Regions from separate parts of the Vibrio sp. ABH4_348 genome, predicted to be linked through region 1. Evidence: predicted binding sites of a transcription regulator. Region 1 holds the regulator's gene; each other region holds the start of a gene.
What was found. Region 1 encodes CRP, which controls carbon source genes, mostly activating them, when cyclic AMP is high. Its sites were predicted from a motif close to TGTGANNNNNNTCACA; they were not measured.
Positions count from the first base shown of each region.

Region 2: the regulator CRP is predicted to act here: its motif matches at 3,640-3,655, upstream of mlc (sugar metabolism global transcriptional regulator Mlc).
Region 3: the regulator CRP is predicted to act here: its motif matches at 2,184-2,199, upstream of recB (exodeoxyribonuclease V subunit beta).

Region 1 covers NZ_JBSWVW010000001.1:2,674,989-2,682,962, forward strand. The annotation lists gene ACXAFJ_RS12250 (hydrolase) at 1-144, shown strand, start outside; gene ACXAFJ_RS12255 (YheU family protein) at 225-443, shown strand; gene ACXAFJ_RS12260 (phosphoribulokinase) at 549-1,418, shown strand; gene crp (cAMP-activated global transcriptional regulator CRP) at 1,659-2,291, shown strand; gene ACXAFJ_RS12270 (2-oxoadipate dioxygenase/decarboxylase family protein) at 2,376-3,173, opposite strand; gene astD (succinylglutamate-semialdehyde dehydrogenase) at 3,184-4,638, opposite strand; gene astA (arginine N-succinyltransferase) at 4,661-5,683, opposite strand; gene ACXAFJ_RS12285 (aspartate aminotransferase family protein) at 5,781-6,992, opposite strand; gene ACXAFJ_RS12290 (aminodeoxychorismate/anthranilate synthase component II) at 7,413-7,974, opposite strand, start outside.
Region 2 covers NZ_JBSWVW010000001.1:1,902,235-1,910,208, forward strand. The annotation lists gene ACXAFJ_RS08710 (hypothetical protein) at 67-711, opposite strand; partial or broken gene ACXAFJ_RS08715 (IS110 family transposase) at 810-1,058, shown strand; gene ACXAFJ_RS08720 (chemotaxis protein CheV) at 1,128-2,078, opposite strand; gene mlc (sugar metabolism global transcriptional regulator Mlc) at 2,348-3,565, opposite strand; gene pyk (pyruvate kinase) at 3,954-5,396, shown strand; gene ACXAFJ_RS08735 (patatin-like phospholipase family protein) at 5,400-6,542, opposite strand; gene cydH (cytochrome bd-I oxidase subunit CydH) at 6,618-6,707, opposite strand; gene ACXAFJ_RS08745 (outer membrane beta-barrel protein) at 6,813-7,397, shown strand; gene ACXAFJ_RS08750 (dienelactone hydrolase family protein) at 7,591-7,974, shown strand, end outside.
Region 3 covers NZ_JBSWVW010000001.1:2,249,186-2,257,159, reverse strand. The annotation lists gene recC (exodeoxyribonuclease V subunit gamma) at 1-2,057, shown strand, start outside; gene recB (exodeoxyribonuclease V subunit beta) at 2,363-5,980, shown strand; gene recD (exodeoxyribonuclease V subunit alpha) at 5,980-7,974, shown strand, end outside.

The sequences.
Region 1 (7,974 bases):
CCCAACTTTGAGCTGCCAAGCTGTATTGACTATCAATTACTTACACATGGTGGCCATGTCGGTTTTGTTTCGGGTTCTTTGTTGCGTCCCAAAATGTGGCTTGAGGAAATGCTGCCAAGCTACTTCTCAGGTCACCTAAAGTAATAGACGACAACCTTACCTACTGATACCTCTGTCAAGATTAGATAGAATATCGTTAACTTTGATAAACCCAAAAGACACTCATGATTGTACCGTGGCAAGATATTCAACCTGATACGCTGGAAAACTTAATTCGAGAGTTTGTGCTCCGAGAAGGAACCGATTACGGTGCAAGCGAAGTGTCGTTAGAGCAAAAAATCGAAGCCGTTGCCCAACAGCTCAAATCGGGTGAAGCCGTCGTTGTGTTTTCAGAGTTGCATGAAACCGTCAATATCCAGCTCAAAAATCAGTTTTCGGGATAAACCCCGCTCGCGAAACCAGCAAACTTTTTGTTACATCCATGACATAGTTTTGCACCATGTTATAGTGGCGTTCGCTTACAAATTTGACCACAAAGGTTTGATATTATGTCTGCAAAACATCCGATTATTGCGGTAACAGGTTCATCTGGAGCAGGAACCACCACCACGTCCGAGGCATTTAGAAAAATGTTCAATATGATGGACATTAAGCCGGCATGGGTTGAAGGTGATAGCTTCCACCGTTTTACGCGCCCGGAAATGGATGTAGAGATCCGCAAAGCAAGAGAGCAAGGTAGACATATCAGTTACTTTGGCCCGGAAGCCAACGATTTTGGTGCGCTTGAAGAGTTCTTCCGAAAGTACGGCAATCAAGGCGAAGGTCAAATTCGACGTTATCTCCATACCTTTGATGAAGCGGTACCTTACAATCAAATGCCCGGCACATTCACCCCTTGGCAAGACCTTCCACAAGATTCCAACGTTCTGTTTTATGAAGGATTGCACGGTGGTGTGGTTACCGATGATGTCAATGTCGCTCAGCACGTCGATTTTCTAATTGGAATGGTGCCCATCGTCAACTTGGAATGGATTCAAAAGTTTGTTCGTGATACTCGAGATCGCGGGCATTCTCGCGAAGCGGTGATGGATTCAATCGTGCGCTCGATGGACGATTACTTAAACTTCATCACACCACAATTTTCTCGTACCCATATCAACTTCCAGCGTGTGCCGACGGTTGACACCTCCAACCCATTAAACGCTAAAGGCATCCCAAGCTTAGATGAAAGCTTCGTTGTTATTCGATTACGCGGCATCAAAAACGTCGATTATCCTTACCTACTGGCAATGATTGACGGTTCCTTTATGTCTCGTCACAACACCATTGTGGTGCCAGGTGGTAAAATGAGTTTTGCGATGGAGCTCATTGTTCGACCAATTTTGCAACAATTGATTGAAACTGGGAAAATTGGCTAAGTCTCAGATAAATCAGACTGTTTACTTTTCATACCGTGAACATGTGCACATTTTTGCGTAGACATTTCGCGTTATGAAACGATTAAAATCAAGAAATCGTCCCTAAAAACCGCTACTATGGTAGCCGATAGACAAGACAGCTTGCAGCTTTCCAAGACTACTCTTATGCTAGGAGGTTCATTAAGAGCCTCGCTACAACATGGAAAGCGGCGAGCATACCTGCAGAGGAAGTGAGATATTATGGTTCTAGGTAAACCTCAAACCGACCCAACGTTAGAATGGTTTCTTTCACACTGTCATATTCATAAGTACCCTTCAAAAAGCACCCTTATTCACGCAGGTGAAAAAGCTGAAACTCTTTACTACATCGTAAAAGGTTCTGTTGCGGTACTCATCAAGGACGAAGAAGGTAAAGAAATGATTCTTTCTTACCTTAACCAAGGTGATTTCATCGGTGAGCTAGGTCTTTTCGAAGAAGACCAAGAGCGTACTGCATGGGTTCGTGCTAAATCGCCTTGTGAAGTGGCTGAAATTTCGTTTAAGAAATTCCGTCAACTTATCCAAGTTAATCCAGACATCCTGATGCGTTTATCTTCGCAAATGGCTCGTCGTCTTCAAGTAACTAGCCAAAAAGTTGGTGACCTTGCATTCTTGGACGTAACTGGCCGTATCGCGCAAACGCTACTAAACCTAGCAAAACAGCCAGATGCGATGACGCACCCAGACGGCATGCAAATCAAGATCACTCGTCAAGAAATCGGCCAAATCGTTGGTTGTTCTCGCGAGACAGTAGGTCGTATCTTGAAAATGCTAGAAGAGCAGAATCTAATTTCAGCACACGGTAAAACTATCGTTGTGTACGGTACTCGCTAATTAGCTAGCACCCACTCGATACTAATGTCGATATTGAAAGCCACCGGGTAGTCGGTGGCTTTTTTATTTCCAACGGGTTTAGAATTATTTGCCTAAATCCGTGCTCTCAAAAATTTTATCTGCCGACGCTTCCACAAAGCCCTGATACAAATCTCCAGTGCGGTCGATATAACGCTTAGCAAACTCGTAAAAACCACCAGGAATTAAATGCTCTTGCCTCTCAAACAGGACAGGTACCCTATCCGCCATCGTAGCCGATTGTTCCAGATACACATCAGGTGAACCTTTCACTTCCCCACCAGATTGATTGACAGAAAAACCATGCTGAGTGAGCGACGAGTTAACCTGTTCAACCTCGTCATATTGATTAAGCTGATTGACAGAAACCGTGAAGTGATTTGCGCCGTATCCATGAGCGGCTACCCAAGCAGCGTATTCGCTTTCCTCAGCCAAGGCCTGGTAGGTTGCCAAGTCTAATTCCCAAGGTCTTCCCGACCACAAGAAATTTTCATTAGCGAAATACGATTGCGGTATTTGCTCTATTAATTCGAAAACTGTGTCTCGCAGCTTGGTGGTGCATTCATCCAAACACAACTCGCTGATAAACACCTTAGGCAAATTTTTATCTTGGTGTTCAAAATGGCGAGCATTGAGTTTTTTACTCTCAAATCGATAGCTGTCCGCCGCGTAATAACCTACTTTTTCAAATGGTGCCGCCAGTACATCTAACCCAGTTTTAGGGGTTGCAAATGTTCTCAGTGCGATATGGTCATTGATAAGTGGTTCAGATTCCGTCAACAAATGATGCACGGCCTTGGCAGAAGGGCAAAGGCGCTCTACGTAGTCTTGCCAAAGTCTTTCAAATAAGTACTGAGCTTCCATGAGTTCCTTCTTATACTAAGTTCACACCAGGTAAAAGTGTGTCAGGCAATATGGGTTGCTGACCTTCGATTGAGGCCATGGGGTAAGCGCAATAGTCCGCCGCGTAGTAAGCACTGGGTCTAAAGTTACCCGATGCACCCGGGCCACCAAACGGTGCATCGCTGCTGGCTCCTGTTAGAGGGCGATTTCGATTGACGATACCAGCGTAAGATTCTTGCAAAAACTGCTGCCACTGCTCGTCCTTGGTTGAGATTAGCCCTGCCGACAGCCCAAAACGTGTCTGATTTGCCAGTTTAATCGCGTGTTCAAAATTTTTGCTGCGATGAATCTGCAACATGGGGCCAAATACTTCTTCATCTGCCGCACCTTCCACGTTTGTCATATCAATAATACTTGGGGACAGCACGGCAGCACCTGTTGTTTGGCCGGTGAGTAACACTCTTCCCCCCAATTGGATGAGACTATCTTGAGCAGCAAGGACGTGATTGGCCGCTTGCGCAGATATCATGGCACCATAAAAGACGTCTTTTTTGGGATTGCCTACCGTTAACTGACTAGCAGCTTCAACCAATCGAGTAATCAATTGATCGCCCTTTTTTCCTTCAGCGACAATCAGACGACGAGCACAAGTACACCGTTGACCGGAACTCAAAAAGGCAGATTGAATGATGGTGTAGACCGCCGCATCAAGCTCGCCATAAGCATCTGAAACCACTAACGGGTTGTTGCCACCCATTTCCAACGCCAACATTTTGTTAGGTTTCCCTGCCAATGCTTGATGAATTTTGTGGCCAGTTTCCGCACTTCCGGTAAACAAGACTCCCGACACGTGAGTGTGATTGACTAATGCCACCCCCGTTTGCTGCTCACCTTGTACTAAATTAATTACACCATCGGGCAAGCCGACCTCTTGCCATACTTTCACCATAAGCTCCCCCACCGCTGGTGTTAGTTCAGAAGGTTTAAAAACAATAGTATTGCCTGCAATAAGCGCCGGCACTATGTGACCGTTAGGCAAGTGCCCAGGAAAATTGTAGGGACCAAAAACGACCATGACACCAATGGGACGATGACGAAGTGCTGTAGTCTGCTCCCCTTGAGTGCGAACGGCTTCTCCAGTCCGTGATTGGTAGGACTCGATTGAAATGGCGATTTTGTTGGTCATAGCTGTCACTTCGGTTTTCGCTTCCCAAAGTGGTTTGCCGGTTTCATCACTAATGAGTTTGGCTAACTCTGCGCTTTTATCTGTTAACGTATTAGCAAATTTCTTTACCAGCTCTACTCGTTTTGTAAGCTCGGTTGCCCGCCAAACTGGAAAAGCCTGAGTGGCAGCTATAACAGCAGCCGATACTTGCTGCTCGGTCGAACACTTTCCCTGCCAAATTGTTTCTTCGGAATACGGATTGGTCGAGATTAAGCTACCGCCGTCTCCTGAAACCCATTTACCACCAATGAATACACTCATCATTGTTCTCCTATTCGCGTTATTACCCAATAGGGCTAATACGAACCCAGTCCCCCGAAGTGACTTTAAGCGCTTGAGCAACTTCAGCGGTTAAAATTGCCGAATCACTTTCGCCATCTAAGCCTATCGTCGCAACCGTTGCTCTAAACTGTTCAAAACTGGTATTACAAATTAGATAAGGTTTGGCGCTGCTGTGTGTCGAGATCACCACTTGGGCGCGAAACGAACTGCGCACCGTTTCAATCTGATTTAGGTCACACTCAACCGTCGGTCCACCATCAAAAATATCGATATGGTCTCGACAGCGAAAACCTTCTCGCTCCAACATTTTGAGCGCGGGCAGCGTGTTTGGATGCACTTGTCCAATCACCTTCTGAGCTTCTGGGCTTAATAAGTTGACGTAAATAGGCATTTTGGGCATCAAATCGGCAATAAAGCCTTTTTTGCCAATCCCGGTAAGATAATCCGCCATGGTGAAATCAATAGAGAAAAAATGTTGTTGTAACCACTGCCAAAATGGTGAGTTACCCTCACTGTCTGAAACTCCTCGCATTTCAGCAAACACGCGTGAGGAAAAACGCTTTGGGTGTTCTGCCATCATGAGAAAACGACATTTCGACAAGAGTTTTCCGTTTAAACCCTGCCGGAACGCTTCTCTTAGAAACAAGGTACAGACTTCGCTACAACCGGTGTAGTTATTACCCAGTGTCAGTAGCTTAACGATATTTTTTACGTTTAATTTGTGAGAGGAATGAACAACGGTACTGATCTGGTAAGTGTAAAAAGGCACATCCCAGCCGATTGCAGCTTCAATTCCGGTACAGCCTGCGATGTCACCGGTAATAGTGTCTTCCGCCACCATCAAGTAACCCTCATCATCAGGAAACTCGATGTTATCTTTGGCGAAGCTGTATTCTGAATGGGTTATGCGATTGGTTAACAACTCCGCGTTAACGGGCAGTGAGGTAAAGCCATGGCCGGATTCAACGGCACAGGTGTGCAGAGCTTCGTAATCTGAAATAGTGATGGGTCTAATTACCAGCATTCACGCCTCCTTGGTATGAGTGCGCAAACCAGACCACCTTTGTTGAGACTCAAGTGCCTCACTCCAACACCTTTGGAGCGAGACACGATTCAGTCAATTACGAGATGAGGCTCGAGATGGCCTGGTCTAAACGCTTAAATCCCTCTTGAACATCAGCTTGGTCTATCACCAGTGATGGTGTAAAACGCACCACATCCGCACCTGCGACTAGTACTAATAGACCTTGCTCTCCAGCCGCGACAAGTATGTCACGCGCTTTGCCTTTCCATTCGTCTTTCAGCTCAGCACCAATCAACAAACCCTTACCACGAATATCAGAGAATAAATGGTATTTGTCATTCAGTGCCGTTAAGCCATCAATGAACCATTGCTCGCGCTGCTTAACGCCATCCAATGCGGATTGTTGCCCCATAAATTCGACAACTGAGAGAGCAACGGCACAGGCTAATGGGTTACCACCATAGGTGGAACCGTGCGTTCCAACCTTCATGTATGGTGCATACTCGTCGGTCGTTAACATCGCACCAATTGGAAAGCCGCCACCTAGTGATTTAGCCGTACTAAGAATGTCTGGGGTAACACCTAATCCTTGATAGGCGTAGAAATCTCCAGTTCGACCATTACCCGTTTGCACTTCGTCAAAGATCAGTAATGCATTGTGCTCGTCACATAAGTCTCTTACTGCTTTCACAAAATCAACATCAGGGGAAACGACGCCACCTTCACCTTGCAACGGCTCCATCATCACGGCACAGGTGTTGTCAGAGATTTGTGCTTTCAGCGCCTCAAGATTGTTGTAATCAAGATGAGTCACATTACCAGGCTTGGGCCCAAAACCGCTCGAGTAAGCTTCTTGACCACCAACGGTCACCGTGAAGAAGGTTCGGCCATGAAAGCCTTGTTTAAAGGCGATGATTTCAGACTTGTGCTCTCCGTATTTTTCAACCGCAACACGACGCGCGAGCTTAAGTGCCGCTTCATTCGCTTCTGCTCCAGAGTTAGCAAAGAAAACTTTGTCGGCGAAACTGAGTTCGACAAGCTTTTTAGCCAGTTGTAATGCCGGCTCGTTGGTCATGACATTACTTAGGTGCCAGATTTTTTGGCTTTGTTCTTGCAGTGCTTCCACCATCACAGGGTGACAATGTCCCAAGGCACTGACAGCGATGCCACCAGCAAAGTCGATGTATTCTTTGTCGTTTTGATCCCAAACTTTTGAGCCTTCTCCTTTTACAGGAATCATCTCCATTGGTGCGTAGCAAGGCACCATGTAGGTATCAAAATCAGAGCGGGGTGTAGAAGTTCCGGACATAGTGCTTTCCTTATGAATGCCACACATCAACGAACACGACAATGTAAGGATACTGCCTAACCTTAAGTTAAGCAGATCATCATCGACTATGACGCTATAAGGGCATTTTATTTACATGTTTTTAACCTTTTCAATAGTGAAAAACTCCAAAACCTTGGTTTTGATGTACTCACCTCTTGGTTAATTATGCATAAAAATGCAAAAATATTGAAATTAAATGTGATCGATCTTTTCTAATCAAAAAGGGAGTTACATAAAGCTGGACTTATATAGCGAACAGTGAATGTCTCTATGAATAAAACTCAAGCAGAGTTAGCCTGATGTACAGATACAACATTAGTGCAAATTGGTGAGCTAATTCTAATTTTGAATCAGGGTAAAACAGAGTAAATAGGCTCGAAAAGACGCTTGTTTAAGATATTACTTGTTGCGAGAGGTGTTGATGGCCAAAAAATTTGCCAATAGCTCGTGACCTTGTTCAGTCAAGATGGATTCTGGGTGAAATTGTACGGCATGTAATGGCAAGGTTTTATGTTGAATGCCCATTATCTCTGCCATTTTCCCTTCATTATCAGTAGTCCAAGCGGTCACTTCAAAACAATCGGGTAATGACTCAGGCTCAACAACTAAAGAGTGATATCGCGTTACCGTTAGTGGATTATTCAGCTTGGAAAATACGCTGGTGTCTGTATGCGTAATGGCAGAGGTTTTACCATGCATAACCTTTTTAGCGCGCACGACCTTGGCACCGAAGGTTTGAGCGATGGCTTGATGCCCCAAACACACTCCCAAGATAGGAAGCTTCCCCGCGAACCTTTCAATAACCGCTAGAGAAATTCCAGCTTCATTTGGTGTGCATGGCCCAGGTGAAATAACCAAATGGCTCGGCACCATTTCTTCAATCTGCTCAAGCGTGACGTCATCGTTACGCATCACTGTGACTTCCACATTCAACTCACAAAAATACTGATATAAGTTGAAG
Region 2 (7,974 bases), 770 kb from region 1:
TACACATTTCAAAACAAAGTGGACATCACATTGGAGTGGCTGTCCTCATATCGGCTGGTACATTTGTTAGTGTTTTTTATTATGCCGCCAACAATTAAGCTCATTATCTCCGATAAGAGCATAAACTAGGCACTCTTCTTGACTAGGAAATTTAACGTAACCAGGATAAATTATGCCACGTTCTTGATTAACAAACGAATAAAAGCCTTTAGTTGGATAATTGGAAAGACAGTAATCTCCATCATAAGTTTTAAGCTCTGTATAAATATGCTTGACCTTGTGCAAATGATTAATTATGTCTTTCTTAAGGTAATCATCATTCTTTAGCAAGAAAACAAAATCATCTTGGTTTTTTAAGGAGTACTTTTCAATTACATGCGATAGAAATGGGTTGTAATAAGGGTTTTTCGATGTCCTCTCCGCATAAATAAGGCATTCTCCATAAGATTTGAAAATATTCTTATCGTATATCTTTCCATTTTCTTGGTATTTGTAGGTGCTTTCACCGCTAGCAGCATTATGTTTAATACAAAAAATACCATCATCAAAAGACTCTACTATTTTAAACTGTCGTATTGTTACTAGGTAATCAAGAAGCTCAACCTTAATTTCATGATGATTATTTAGTGCGTTAATTAGCTCTTTTTCGGAGGCCAAATTATAAGTTTGCAATAAATGATCTATAAATTTAAATGGATATGACTTTTCCATTGATACTCTTTAGCCGCAAGGGCACTAACGAATGACATGGATTCCCCCTCCCGAGGTTCTACCACACTCAAGTGGTACTTATTAGCACTGGCGGCACCATGTCTGATTATTCATTTTTTGGCGGTATCGACTTAGCTAAAAAACACTTTAGTATTCATGTCGTTGACTCTAAAGGGAAAGTGGCGCTGCATAAATCTGTCACTCACTCTAAACTACTGAACACAATAGCAAATATGCCAGCCATGCGTATAGGACTCGAAGCGTGTGGCGGTGCAATTTATTGAGCTAGAACACTCGATAAGTTAGGACACGATATTTGTATTATGAAAGGCAGAGGCATTGGTCCACAAACAGCAACCGCCATTGTACAAAAAAGCCTCGTGTTAACGAGGCTTGATAATAGAATTCCGCAAAGGTTATTTGTGGCCTAGCACTTCACGCAATCTGTCCTGCGCCACTTCCACCAGCAAATCCGGTTGGAACTTGGAGATAAATCGGTCACAACCTACTTTCTTCACCATGGCTTCGTTAAAGTTGCCACTCAATGAGGTGTTCAGGGTAATGTGCAATTTAGCCATACGGGGATCATTACGGATTTCATAGGTGAGCTTATAGCCGTCCATTTCCGGCATTTCCGCATCCGTGATTACTTGTAACAGCTCTTTATGGATGTCTTTGCCTTCATCGGCCCACGATTTCAGTAAATTCAAAGCTTCAAGGCCATCGCGACATTCAATAATATTGAGTCCGAGTTGAGACAAGGTTCCCTTCACTTGGTTACGCGCTGTTGATGAGTCATCGACAATCAAGACATTACGTCCCACCATCTCGTTCATCAAATCGTGGTCCAGTACTTCTTCTGAAATACTCACATCGTACTCGACAATTTCTGCCAAGACTTTCTCTACATCAATGATCTCAACGATGCGGCTACCTTCACTGTCTTTGAGCTCAGTGATGGCGGTCAAGTAGTTCGCTCTACCTGCTGTTTTAGGGGGTGGTTGAATCTCGGTCCATGCCGTGTTGACGATATTATTGACATGACCGACCAAAAAACCCTGAACGGAGCGATTGTACTCAGTAATAATCAGGTTCTCTTCCGGCTCTTCCAACCGCGTTGGCGGAAATCCAATGGCTTGGCGCAGGTCAATTACCGGCACTGATTGCCCACGAAGGGAGGCAACGCCAACAATATGATAGTGAGCACCTGGGAGCTTAGTAAGCGGTGGGACTTTAATGACTTCTCGAACTTTAAAGACGTTGATGGCAAAAACTTGGCGGCTGTTTAGTGAAAACAACAGCAGCTCGAGTCGATTCTCACCGACCAAGTTTGTACGCTGATCAACCGTGCTCAACACTCCGGACATAGATGTTCTCGAATTTATTGGTTTTTATAAAAAATAGCCTATGGGAGTAAACTAGGACAGAAAAACTCTAACTCTATTCGGCTATACCCAAACTAGAAACCAGCAGAAACACTGTAAACTCCACGGTAACTAATCAATTAATCTATCTATAAACAACAAATTAGCATGTTAAAACACTTAAAAAGTGCCAAGCACATTAAACGATAAAATAATGATCCAGTTCACATCGAGATAGCAAACTGTGAGCCAAAAGTGGCGAAAGCCTTGTGTTAGCCTTCCACAACTTTCATTAACAATGAGCCATCGTAAAGTGCCTGTTTGATCAATGCCGCACCAGGCATGGTTGCCTGTTTATAAAAGCGCGATTCCCCAATTTCCAAATCTTGTTGGTAAAAGGGAAGACATTGTTTCTTAACTTGTTCTTTAACGACGGGGTAGAGAATATCTTTAGCCTGATTGATAACGCCACCAATCAATACCTTTTCTGGGTTAAAGATATTGGTAATCATAGCGATTGCTGAGCCGAGGTGGACACCTAAGCGCTCAATGGCTTCTACACAGACATGGTCTCCATTTACCGCGGCGTCACACACATCTTCGATTGAAAACTCTTCGCTGTCAGACAAAATACAATCTTCGCCTTGAGCAATGCGATGTGCCACTTCGTTGCGCACCGCTTGAGAGCTCGCTAGAGACTCTAGCGTGCAAGGTTTGTCATCGTGGCAAGGGTGGCCGTTTGGATCGACTTGTACGTGTCCCATCTCACCGATATTGCCATTTCGGCCCAATAACACTCGACCATCAATGATAATACCTGCGCCTAATCCGTGGTGAATCGACATCAAGATAGAATTATCACAATCCTGCGAGTGACCGAACAAACGTTCCGCCAAGGCCCATGCGCGGGTATCGTTGGCCACAAAAACGGGCAGACCTGTCGCTTTAAAAATTTCAGGGCCTAATGCTAGGTTCTCAACGTTGTAGTGTGGCATTTTTAATACCACACCTTTTTCAGAATTCACTAGACCTGGAAGCGTAATCGCAATACTGGTGACACGGTCGAGCTGCTCAGCATAAGTTTGGAAAAACTCATCAATTTCATGCAGTAAACGAGCTAAGACGTCTTCCTGATCAATTTCATGAATGTCGATTTTGGTATCAATCAGAACGTCGCCGCCTAGCTCGTGCAACGCAATCGTCAGATAGCCGCGTCCAAGACGCATAGAGAGGAATTGCCAGCCTTGGTGGTTAACCTGTAAACCCACGGCCGGGCGACCACGAGTTGTCGCTTCTTGAACCGTGGTTTCATGTATTAGATGAGCATCGATCAATTCACGAGTTATCTTGGTGATACTGGCTGGCGCAAGTTCACTTTCTTTTGATAAATCGATACGCGAAATCGGCCCGCGCTTGTCGATGAGTTTGTAGACTCGGCCTGCGTTGACTTGCTTGATGTGGTCAATGTGACCAGGTTGAGCCATGTACATGAGAGGTTCCATAAAAACTTAACAATTAATTTTTTTACTTTGCGAAGTAATTGTGAAGTCTTTTGAACTTTACCCGTGACAACCATCACGGGAATTTCCAAAGAAATGGGCGCTGCATCCATAGTGACGAAAATCTCAACAAAGCCGTTGTTCACAAAACCAGAGTTTCACTTAACAAGAAGTTTTTATTTCCCGCGAGATATTAGTAGGTTAAGTAATCAACTTATCTGTGTTCCATCATTTTTGCTTCGCGCGGCATATACTGAAACAAAACACGCAAAAACTTTACACATAGCACTACTAGCTTACTGAAAAGAACCAAACTAAAAGGCACGATCACATTTAGATTCAGATACAGCACACCATTTATGCATTTAGGAGATTGTTTATGACAGCAAAACCAAGACGCACCAAAATCGTTACCACTCTGGGGCCATCCACGGATAAAGAAGGCATCTTAGAGGCCATTATTGAAGCTGGTGCCAATGTTGTCAGAATGAATTTCTCCCACGGAACACCCGAAGATCATCAACGTAGAGCATCTCAAGTTCGCACTCTGGCGGCCAAGCACAAACGTCAAGTGGCGATATTGGGTGACTTGCAAGGTCCGAAAATCCGCGTTGCCCGTTTTAAAAATGGCAGCGAACAACTCAAACCGGGGCAACCTTTTATCCTTGATTGCCAACTAGCTGACGATGACGGGGACGCCAACCAAGTTGGTTTGGACTATAAAGCGCTGCCCAACGATGTGTCGGCGGGTGATGTTCTGCTGCTGGATGACGGACGCATCCAACTCACGGTGACCGGAGTTGAAAGCAACCGAGTGTTAACCAAGGTATTGATTGGTGGCAAACTGTCGAATAACAAGGGCATTAACAAAAAAGGCGGCGGCCTTTCTGCCGATGCCTTAACTGAAAAAGACAAAAACGATATTCTGCACGCGGCAAAAATTGGCGTAGATTACCTAGCCGTTTCTTTCCCTCGTAATGGCGAGGATATGAAGTATGCACGACGCCTTGCCACTGATGCAGGTCTTTCTGCCAAGCTAGTTGCTAAAGTTGAACGGGCAGAAACCGTCTCTTGTATTGAAAACATAGACGACATCATCGAAGCCTCAGATGCGGTCATGGTGGCAAGGGGTGATTTGGGGGTGGAAATTGGTGACCCTGAGCTGATTGGCGTTCAAAAACAATTGATCAAACGTGCAAGAGCACTTAATCGCGCGGTGATCACTGCAACCCAGATGATGGAATCCATGATGGATAATCCAATGCCGACTCGCGCAGAAGTGATGGATGTGGCTAACGCAGTGCTAGATGGCACCGATGCGGTAATGCTTTCTGGAGAAACCGCCGCCGGTAAATACCCTGTCGAAACCGTGAAATCTATGGCGGAGGTGTGTTTAGGCGCAGAGAAAATGGCCGCAATCAACCGCACAGGATTTTCAACTGACGCGGTCTTTGAAAATGGCGAAGAAGCGATTGCTATGTCGACTATGTTCGCCGCCAACCACATTCCAAATGTCCGTGCGATTTTAACGCTCACTGAATCCGGTAGAACCGCGCTTATGATGTCGCGAATTCGCTCTGGTATTCCTATCTATGCGCTGTCACGAAATGAAGATACGCTCAACCGCATGGCCTTGTATCGCGGTGTCTATCCTGTCTATTTTGACACTCAAGATATGCATGGAGTCAGTGTTGCCAAGAGTGCTTGCCAGCACCTCAAACAAGAGCGACTCCTAAAAGAAGGCGACCTAGTGCTGATCACCCAGGGTGATGTGATGGACGTGGTAGGCTCAACCAACTGCTTAAGAGTATTAGAAGCCTAGGGCTTAATGGCGAGAAGAGTTTAAGGGCGCAAAACTCAACAAAAAGTTTTCGCCCGCCTTTAGTCCCAACTGATAGTCGTATTCGAGATCGGCTTTGCTGCTCATCAATGAAGATGAGCAAAGCGGAACACTTGGGTGTATTTCTATCACAAAGCAATCGTCGGGTGGGCGGTTTAAAAAATCGGCCGTCAGTGAGTAAGTCTGCAAGTGAACCATCAATAAATCTGCCAATGAAGAATCAATTTCCATTCCCAGTAAATGACTGAGACGATAAACATCGTCTGCCCCAAATAGCCAACGACCACCGTTGATAAGCTGTGAGTTGTTCAGCGTTTCTTGGCTCTTTGATAATCGAGTCCGGATAAATTCCTGCCAGTCTTGTTTCCACTGATTCAATTGCGTATCCCAGCCAACTTGAAGTTGATTAAGAGACTCTCGATACCACTCAAGCTTTTGCGTACTGGAGGGGTGATGAACCAATTCAGATTCTATGGCTTGTTCGTTGTCCAAGGTTTCGGTGCGAATCACCACAATACAGCGATTATTGTGACGCCATGCTTCTTGAACGGGAATCGCAGCCGATACACCGCCATCAATAAACCATTGGTCATTGATTTGTATTTCTTTGTCGTACAAACGAGGGATGGCACACGAAGCAAGCAGAACCTGCCGCCAGTTGTCTTGCAACATGGGTAAATACTGATCAACTAAACTGTCTCGATTGGTAACGGCAGCCACAGCTTTACGCTCGCCCAGAACGCGTCGCCCCATATCGAGATCAAGCTGATGTGGGTAATGGCAAATTTGTTCCAGCGCCCAATCCATATCGAGCATTTGCCGATTGCGAACGTAACCAAATAGTGAAAAGAACTCTGGTTGAGTAGTGATATCCAGCAGAAATTGATGACCCAGTTTGGGTTGGCGGCACAGATACGCGCAAAGATTAAGCGCACCAGCACTGGTGCCGTAAAACTGGTCGAACGAATCAAAGTTGGCCAATAACAAGGCATCAAGCACGCCAGCAGTGAATATTCCTCGCTGCCCTCCCCCCTGAGCCACAAGCGCTTGTTGTCCACTTACAAACAAGGCTAATCTATCTAGGTCAACGCTTGTTGCAATATCTGAGACTCGCCCTTTGTTGTCCATAGGCTATTGTCAGTTAGTGGCAATCAAATAAATTGGCGTTGATGAGTGATGTGGTTATGCAGTAATAAGTTAGAGCTAGGCTAAAACCGCGACGACACCAAAACCAATCAAGGCAGCAAAGGTAATTCCAACCACCAAAAGTGACATTTTGAGTTCAGTTTCCATATTAACCTCATAAATACTGTGAACATTTTTATGTTACCGTTTTGTTAGTATAGGTAAACAAGTCATGTTCACACTTATAAAACTTAGGTTTAGGAGATGTAAATTATGCGATTTCAGCCAAGAGTTTTAATGGTTTTACTTGGTTTATTTTCTGGTCAGGTCATGGCACAAGCTGTAATTACCGCACAAGGTGGAGTTGCGGTGGGAGGAAAAGTCATCACCAACTCCCAAGAAACACTATCACTCGACAGTGCTCCATCATGGTCTATTGCTGTTGAGCTTCCCGTACTAAATGGACATGCTGGATTTTTTTACAATCAACACACTCAAGACGTAGACGATATCAATCAATCACTTAATGCCAAGTACTTCCTATTTCAAAGTCGTGCCGACTACGAACTCAGTAATGACTGGCAAAGTTACTTAGGCATTGGCTTGGGCATCTCGCATTACGATGCATCTTGGGTTGACCAAAATACGCAATTTGCCACCAGTATCTTCACTGGTGTGGATTATAAAATGAATGACCATTTTGCAGTTACGGGTGCGTTGCGCTGGTTGGGAACCGCCGTCGACAACGACACTAGCGGCCAATGTGTGTTGCCGAGCGCCAATCCTTGCCAAATCAAATTTGAAACCGATTGGTTAAACCAAGCCTATATCAGTACGGGAATTCGAGTTTCGTTTTAGCATCGTTAAAATAATCAACTATCCTGAACCTTAGATTCTAAATCGACGTAAAACACGTTGGTCTGGGAGAATGGTTCTTGTAGCCAGAATCACTCGAGTCGTCCCGCTTTGGCTATGGATTGCCGATGGAAACGCTGTTGCCACATCGCGCACCGCAAGCAGTATTACCAAAGGCAAAGCTGGAGACAACAATATGAGCTCTAACGAACCTTCTCATCGCATTCCTCAAGAAGCATTCGATTGGTACGACGAATATGCCCACGGCGTAATAGATCGACGAGAATTCCTGTCGCGCCTCGCTGGACTGACAGCATTAGGATTCACCATGACTACGCTCACTGGTGCGCTAATACCAAATTACGCCAATGCCGAGCAAATCTCCTTTAACGATCCAGACATCAAAGCCAGTTTTGAAACCTTTCCGTCTCCGAAAGGACATGGAGAAGGCCGCGGTTATTTGGTTGTACCGACCAACCAAGGTGAAGGGCCTCTTCCGGTTGTACTGGTCGTCCACGAGAACAGAGGGTTAAACCCTTACATAAAAGATGTAGCTAGACGCGCCGCGAAAGCGGGATTT
Region 3 (7,974 bases), 430 kb from region 1:
TTGAGATCAGCCAAGATGAGTTTCAGCTGGCTAAACGCTGGGTTGAAGAAGCGGGGATTCGTTGGGGACTGAATCAAGACACCGCGAGCGACTTTGAAGTGCCGAGCTGCCATTACAATACGTGGCAATACGGAATCAAACGCATGTTGCTCGGCTATGCCATGGAGCCAGGCGCAGGTTTGGTGTTTGAGGGGGATGATGCCATCGCGCCCTACAGCGAAGTTCAAGGGTTGCAAGCCGATCTCGCCGGAAAATTGGCAGAGTACATCGACAACATCGCGTTTTACCGCAGCCAATTGAACAAAACACAAAGCATTCAAGATTGGCGTGAACTGCTACGTGGCATTGTTGACGATTTATTCCACGTCGAGTTGGATGAAGAAGTTGCCTTAAATCAAGTGCTAGAAATCGCCAGCGCGCTTGAGCAGCAGTTAAAAGAAGCCAATTGGAATGAGCCGTTGGCGCCTTCCATTTTTGTTGAATACCTGCAAGACAAATTGGTCAACTCCAGAATCAGCCAGCGCTTCTTAGCGGGACAAGTTAATTTCTGTACCTTGATGCCAATGCGGTCAATTCCGTTTAAACAGGTTTGTTTGCTTGGCATGAACGATGGAATTTACCCAAGGCACGTCCCTAAAGATGGTTTTGATTTAATGGTTGGACGAGAGCGGCAAGGCGACCGATCGCGCCGTGACGACGATAGGTATCTGTTCCTCGAAGCCTTGATTTCCGCGCAACAAAGCTTGTACATCAGTTATGTTGGCCGCTCTATTCAAGATAATAGTGAGCGCATTCCGTCGGTGTTGGTTTCTGAGTTGATGGAGTACTGTGAACAGAACTATTGTTTGGTAGACGAACAAAGGTTGGATAGTGACAGCTCGGGTAAATCCCTATTAAGCAAGTTGTGTGTTGAACATACCATGACGCCCTACAGCAGAGCTGCGTTTGTCAATGCTCGTCCGAGCTTTGCGAACGAATGGTTGCCTTTGGTTAACTTTTTAGGAGATGGAAACCTTAGTAGCGTACCTACAAACTCTGCTTTTGAACTTGAGTGGGGAACGCTGCTTGAGCTGCAAGCACTTGAGTTGGCAGAGTTGCAACGTTTTTGGCGACTGCCCGTGGAATACTTCTTCCAGCGACGTCTAGGTGTCCGGTTTGATAAAGACCAAGTTCAACTGCTGGACGAAGAGCCATACCGCCTAAGTGGCTTAGAACGCTATCAACTAAACTCTCAATTATTAGATACCCTGTTAGAGAACCCTTCTTCAAAGCAAAACACGTCCGGTTCAGAAGCGGAATCGCAGAGCTATCAACAATTGCTGGATTCACTATCTTTAACGCAGCGCGCACAGGGAAAACTGGCGTTTGGTGAATTTGGTGACTTGGATTTTCGAGAGAATCAATCGCTCATCGAGCAATTGGTTGGCGCGATTCAGCCGTTTGTATATCAACCCTTGGATGACCAAGAATTGCGCTTAACCATAGTAACACCGTGGGGTAAAGCGCTAAGGTTGCAAGGGTGGATCACTCAGCGTTATCAAAGTGGTGTGATTCGAATTAGAACCAGCAAGTTGCGCGCACAAGATGTGTTGGCGGCTTGGATTGATCATTTATCTCTGGCAGCTATGGGTGCGAGTCAAGTTACCCATCTGTTTGCTGTTGAATCTAAAAAAGGCCAAAGCACGGTGGTCCATAAAACGTTTCCAGTCATGGGCGATCCTCAAAGTGCTCAGCGGTTATTACAAGATTATGTGACGTCGTTTTTTGAGGGTAACCGTAAGCCTCTGGCGTATTTCCCGAGAACTGCACTAGCAGGGATTGAAGCCAACTTTGTACGCGGCAAATGGACTGAGCCAGATCTGGAGAAAATGCAAAGTAGAATGAAAAGTGCTTTTGAGCCTGGTTTTAATGTGGGTGGGGAAGGAGACGATATCTACATTGCTAGGATTTGGCCGGAGTGGGAAGACACTCTTGCAGAGCAAGTACTAGCAAATGCTAGGGAGTTTCTGGAAGTTGCGAGAATGTCGTTGGTTGATTACAAAAGAGAAGAAAGGTGAGGTGGCCGTCAGGTCATCATTATAGTGTGTAGGGTGTGTCTGATCGGCCACAGGGTCAGAGGGACCACATAGGGTTGAGTTGGTTACCTCGTAGCGCAGAGTCTACGAGTGACGACGGGGGAAATCCGTGATTCAACTCTCAACCAAGGATCTTGCGGCGATTAAAAGTCGATGAGATTTCAACTCCTTAGTGTTGATCACACTTTACTATTTTACTCGGCTATTGTTTTTCGTTGCCGTTATCTGGCTTTACCTAGGTGTGTCTTTGTAGAGACATGGCTAATTAGAAATAAATGAGGTTTCAAATGAGTTCACTCTCCACACCGTCGCAGCTGGACACCTTGTCATTTCCACTGCACGGTGCTCGCTTAATTGAAGCGTCAGCCGGAACCGGTAAAACCTTTACCATCGCCGGTTTGTATTTACGCTTACTGTTGGGACATGGCGACGATCAAACTAAACACGCCAACCCCCTTTCGGTAGAGCAAATATTGGTAGTGACCTTTACCGAGGCAGCAACCGCAGAGCTTAGAGACAGAATTCGGCAGCGAATCCACAGTGCTCGACTGGCGTTTAGCCGAGGAGAGAGCAGCGATCCGGTAATTGCACCATTGTTGCAACAAACCGACGATCATGACTTGGCGGCTCGGCTTCTGCTTCAAGCCGAGAGGCAAATGGATCAAGCGTCGATCTTTACCATTCACGGATTCTGCCAACGCATGCTAACGCAACATGCTTTTGAATCCGGCAGTCGTTTCCAACATGAGTTTGTCACGGATGAAACCGAATTAAAGCAGCTGGTTGTAGCTGACTTTTGGCGTAGCCAGTTCTACCATCTCCCTTTGCCCCTAATTAAACAAGTTCGTGATAACTGGGCAACCCCTTATGAACTTGCAAAGGAAATTTCAGGTTTTCTTAGTGGGCCACTGCCGCAGTTTTTAGGCGACTATCAAGATCAAGAGCTGACTCAAGCCTATCAAAGCAACTTAGAATCGCTGGCGGCGCTCAAGAAGCAATGGCTAGCCAATGTTGAGGACATCGCCAGCTGTATTGCCAACTCGGATGTCAGTAAGCGCAGTTATAGCAAAACCTCTCTTCCCAAATGGATAGCGGCAGTCAGTGCTTGGGCTGAACAACCAACCGAAGGCTTGGCTGTACCAGATGAGCTCAAAAAGTTCAGTCAGTCAGAACTGTTGGCGAAAACCGCGAAAGGACAAGCGCCAGAGTTGCCGATATTTGTTGCGATAGAATCGTTGACCGAGCGACCAGCTTCCATCAAACCCATTATTTTGGCGCGTGCCATCAAAGATTGCCGAGAGCGGCTTGCCAAAGCCAAGCAGCGGCAACACTGGCTGTCTTTTGATGACTTACTGGGTCATTTGGCGACGGCGCTAAACAATCCACAAGGTGAGACGTTAGCGCAGCGAATTCGCGAGCAATATCCGGTCGCGATGATAGATGAGTTTCAAGACACCGATCCACTTCAGTACCAAATTTTTCAAAAGGTGTATTTGCAGCACCCAGATTGTGGCTGGTTTATGATTGGCGATCCGAAACAAGCGATTTACGGATTTCGCGGTGCAGATATCTTCACTTACATTCAAGCCCGTAATCAGGTCAGTGCTCACTACACCTTGTCTACCAATTGGCGCTCAACGTCAGACATGGTGTCCGCGGTCAACGACGTATTTTCGCAAGCCAGTTCGCCCTTCATGTACGATGACGATATTCCTTTTTATCCAGTCAATGCTCGCCCTAACGGTGAGCAAAGTTATTGGCAACAAAATGGGCAGCGACAAGCGGCGTTGGAATTCTGGCTCGATGAAGAGCAAGAGTTAACCTCAAAAACGCAATATCAAGTTGCTATGGCGGAAGCCTGTGCCAATCATATTCATCGAATCTTAGCGTTGTCACAGCAGGGGGAAATCGAATTGGTGGCAGATTCGAAACCCCACAGCGTGAAACCAAGCAATATTGCGGTATTAGTGAGAACGGGCAGCGAAGCGAAATTAGTCAAAGAACAACTGGCAAGGCAGGGCATTGCTAGCGTGTATCTATCTAATCGTGATAGCGTATTTCAAAGTGAAGTAGCCACTGAACTCACGCGAATTATGCCTGCGGTCATGCACCCTGAAGATGAAAGTAAAGTTCGCGCTGCGATGGCCTCATCGCTATTTAATTATCCGCTCGATCAGCTGTTTCACTTTTTTGAAAACGAAGCGGAATGGGATGCGATTGTTAATCGGTTTAAGCAACTCAGAGTGACGTGGCTGCAACGTGGTGTTCAGCCGATGTTGAGGCTGTTATTAAACCAGTTTTCATTAGCGCAAACCTTATTGAGCAGTCATTTCGGTGAGCGAGGGATGACCGACTTTCTGCATTTGTCGGAGTTATTGCAGCAAGCCAGTCAAACATTAGAAAGTCCCACGGCATTAATCCGATGGTTGTCTGATGCCATTTTACAAGCGGAGACTGGAAATTCAGATGAAGCGATTCAACGACTTGAATCTGAGCGCGATCTGGTCAAAGTGATCACTATTCACAAATCCAAAGGATTAGAATACGACTTGGTGTATTTGCCCTTTGCCTTTAATTATCGAGAAGCCAATCAAGCGAAGTTTTTTGACAGCGATGCCAAGCAAACTTACCTAGATATTGAACAGCAACCAGAATCGATACAGTTAGCAGACAATGAGCGACTAGCCGAAGATCTACGACTAATTTACGTGGCATTAACGCGAGCCGTTTATGGCTGTTTTATTGGTGCCGCGCCATTATCACCGCGACGGAAAACCGGATTTTCCGCAGCGCATTTATCTGCAATCGGTTATTTGATCCAAAATGGTGAGCAAGCCGAAGCGAGCGCACTGGGCGAAGGTCTCAACAAATTGTCTGCCACGTCAGCGGCAGGCAGCAACATACTCGTCACTGACTTACCTTTGCCACCTGAGCAAGCTTGGGTTCCTGAAACGAACCAAAACGAAACTATTGAAGCTAACGAATTCCGTGGTGACATTGATTCAAATTGGCGAATGAGCAGTTACTCCTCGCTAGTAAAACAATCTCCACATGGCAAAGGTTTGGACGTTGAGTTTGAAGTTCCGGGGTTAGATCTTGAATCGGCACCAGAATCCGAACTGGAAGAGTTGCAACAGCAGCCCGAGCAAAACATTTTTACTTTCCCGCGCGGTGCCACACCGGGTACGTTTTTACACAGCGTATTTGAAGAAGTTCACTATCAAGAGTCTGGGAGCAGTGAAGCCAATACCGAGATTTTGGTCAGCTTGATGGACAAAGCTCAAATAGATGAGTCTTGGCTGCCAACACTACAAACCTTAGTGGATACCGTGTTGTCGACACCATTAGACGGTAAAAACTTATGCTTAAAAGGTAAGCGCCCTAACGAACTCTTGGTGGAGATGGAGTTTTTACTGCCTATTCAAGTTCTGGAAGCACTGCATGTGAATCAAGTAACTCATAAATACGATGCCTTATCGAGTCAGGCGGGTGAGTTAGAATTTCGAACCGTACAGGGGATGCTAAAAGGCTTCATCGACTTAGTGTTTGTCCATCAAGGCAAATATTATGTGCTGGATTGGAAATCCAATCACTTGGGCAATGATCTTACCGATTACGACACAACTAAGCTGTCGAATGCCATGATAGAGCATCGATATGATCTGCAATATCAAATCTACACCTTGGCGTTGCATCGATTTTTGAAAACTCGTATCCCTGATTACCAATACCAGACCCATTTTGGCGGCGTGTTTTACGCGTTTTTACGCGGAATGAACGGTGAGAGCCAGCAAGGGGTGTTTGCTACCAAACCAAAGCAAGAGTTGGTCATGGCATTAGATCGGTTAATCGATGGGTTACCCGCAATAGAAGACGAAAGTGGACAAATGGAGCTTTTGGGATAATGCACAGTCGAATCGAAAAAATTTTGGACCAGGCTTGCAGTCAAAAGCGAATCCGTCGACTAGATAAGCAGTTTTCTCTTTTGATCAGCGACTTTGAAAATGATGAAACCGTCATTGCACTGGCGGCGATAACCAGTGCACTGGCTGGAAAAGGACACACCTGTCTTGAACTCACACGAGTAAAAACCGTTGTCGGCGAACTGTTTTGGGGCGTTGAAGATTATGATTACTTGCTCGGCCTTTTTGATGATATATCGAAAGTGCAGCAAGTCCTTGAATCCAGTTCCTTGCTAAACCAAGACCCTTCCCCTTTGGTATTTGACGGTCAAAGGCTGTATTTGCAACGCTATTGGCACTTTGAAGTTCAACTTGCGCGACAAATCAAACAGCGAGCATTAGTGAACACGTCTGAGGCAAAGTTGGTTAGCGACGGCAAGGCGTGTTTGCAACGCCACTTTGCAAGACAGTACCGACGGATCTGGCAACAGTTTAAACTGCAAGTGGATTTCTCTTTGGATGGCCCTAAGTTCAAGCAATGGCTCTGTGACCAACTCGATGTGGTAGACGAGCACGCCATAGACTGGTCAGCCGTGGTTGCGTGTTTTGCGTCCGCCAAATCTGAGTATGATCTAGAAAAACTGGATGTGATTGTGCCGCTTGCTCTTTGCCTAAATTGGCAAAAAGTGGCGGCGGCAACGGCGCTGCTGCAATCTTTTACCGTGATCTCGGGTGGGCCAGGAACTGGCAAAACGACCACAGTAAGTAAATTACTGGCGGCGTTGGTCGAGCTGACTATCTGTGGTGAGCAGCCTACCATCAAGTTAGTGGCACCTACAGGTAAGGCGGCGGCGCGCCTTACTGAGTCTATGTCTTCTGCGATTGATTCTTTGGCGGTCGCGCCTGAAATCAAAGCTCAACTGCCGACTGAAGCCAGTACCATTCACCGGTTGCTGGGGGTGATTCCAAATCGTGTTGCTTTTCGTCACAACCAATCTAATCCACTACATTTGGATGTATTAGTGGTGGATGAAGCCTCGATGGTTGATCTGACACTGATGTACCACTTGGTTCAAGCTTTGCCACCACATACGCGAGTGATTCTATTGGGAGATCGCGACCAGCTCGCTTCCGTAGAAGCCGGTGCGGTATTGGCGGATATCTGCTCTTTCTCGAACCAGCCAAAAAGCAGTAAAGTTGCCAAAGCGTTGAGTCAGCTAACGGGATTTTCGTCTATCGAGCGTCAGCAAGCACTGCCCAGTTTGTCAGACAATTTATGTGTGCTGCAGAAAAGTTATCGATTTGACGCACGTTCTGGTATTGGACAGTTAGCAAAAGCCGTTAACAATGGTGATCTTGGTCGAGTTAACCAAGTATTCCAGCATCAATTTGATGATATTGAATTGTGTCCTTTAGATGCTTCCCGTCACAATGAATTGATAGAGCAAGTCGCGCAAGCTTATAAAAGTTACTTAACGATTCTCAAATCTATGTTTAAACCCACTCTGGAACCATTAACAGAGAGGCAAGAAACACTCGGTGTTGCTTCGATAGTGAAGTCAGCAATGACTAGCTTTAATCAAAGCCAACTGCTTTGTGCAGTAAGGGAAGGGGAGTTTGGTGTGACAGGCTTGAATACACGTGTTGAAGCCAAACTGCGTCATCAAAAATACATCACTAAGGATGTCGATGATCTTTGGTATCACGGCCGACCTATTATGGTGACCGAGAACGACCATACATTGGGTTTATTCAACGGTGATATCGGGCTTTGTGTGTATGACCCTGAAGCCGACAGACTTAAAGTGTATTTTGAGCAAAGTGATGGTGAGGTGCGTTCGGTGCTCCCTAGTCGAGTGCCGCCACACGAGACAGCGTATGCAATGACAATTCACAAATCTCAAGGTAGTGAATTTGAACATGTGTGGATGATATTGCCGACTCAGGCGGGCGCAGTGTTGTCTCGGGAGCTTATTTATACCGGTATAACACGAGCT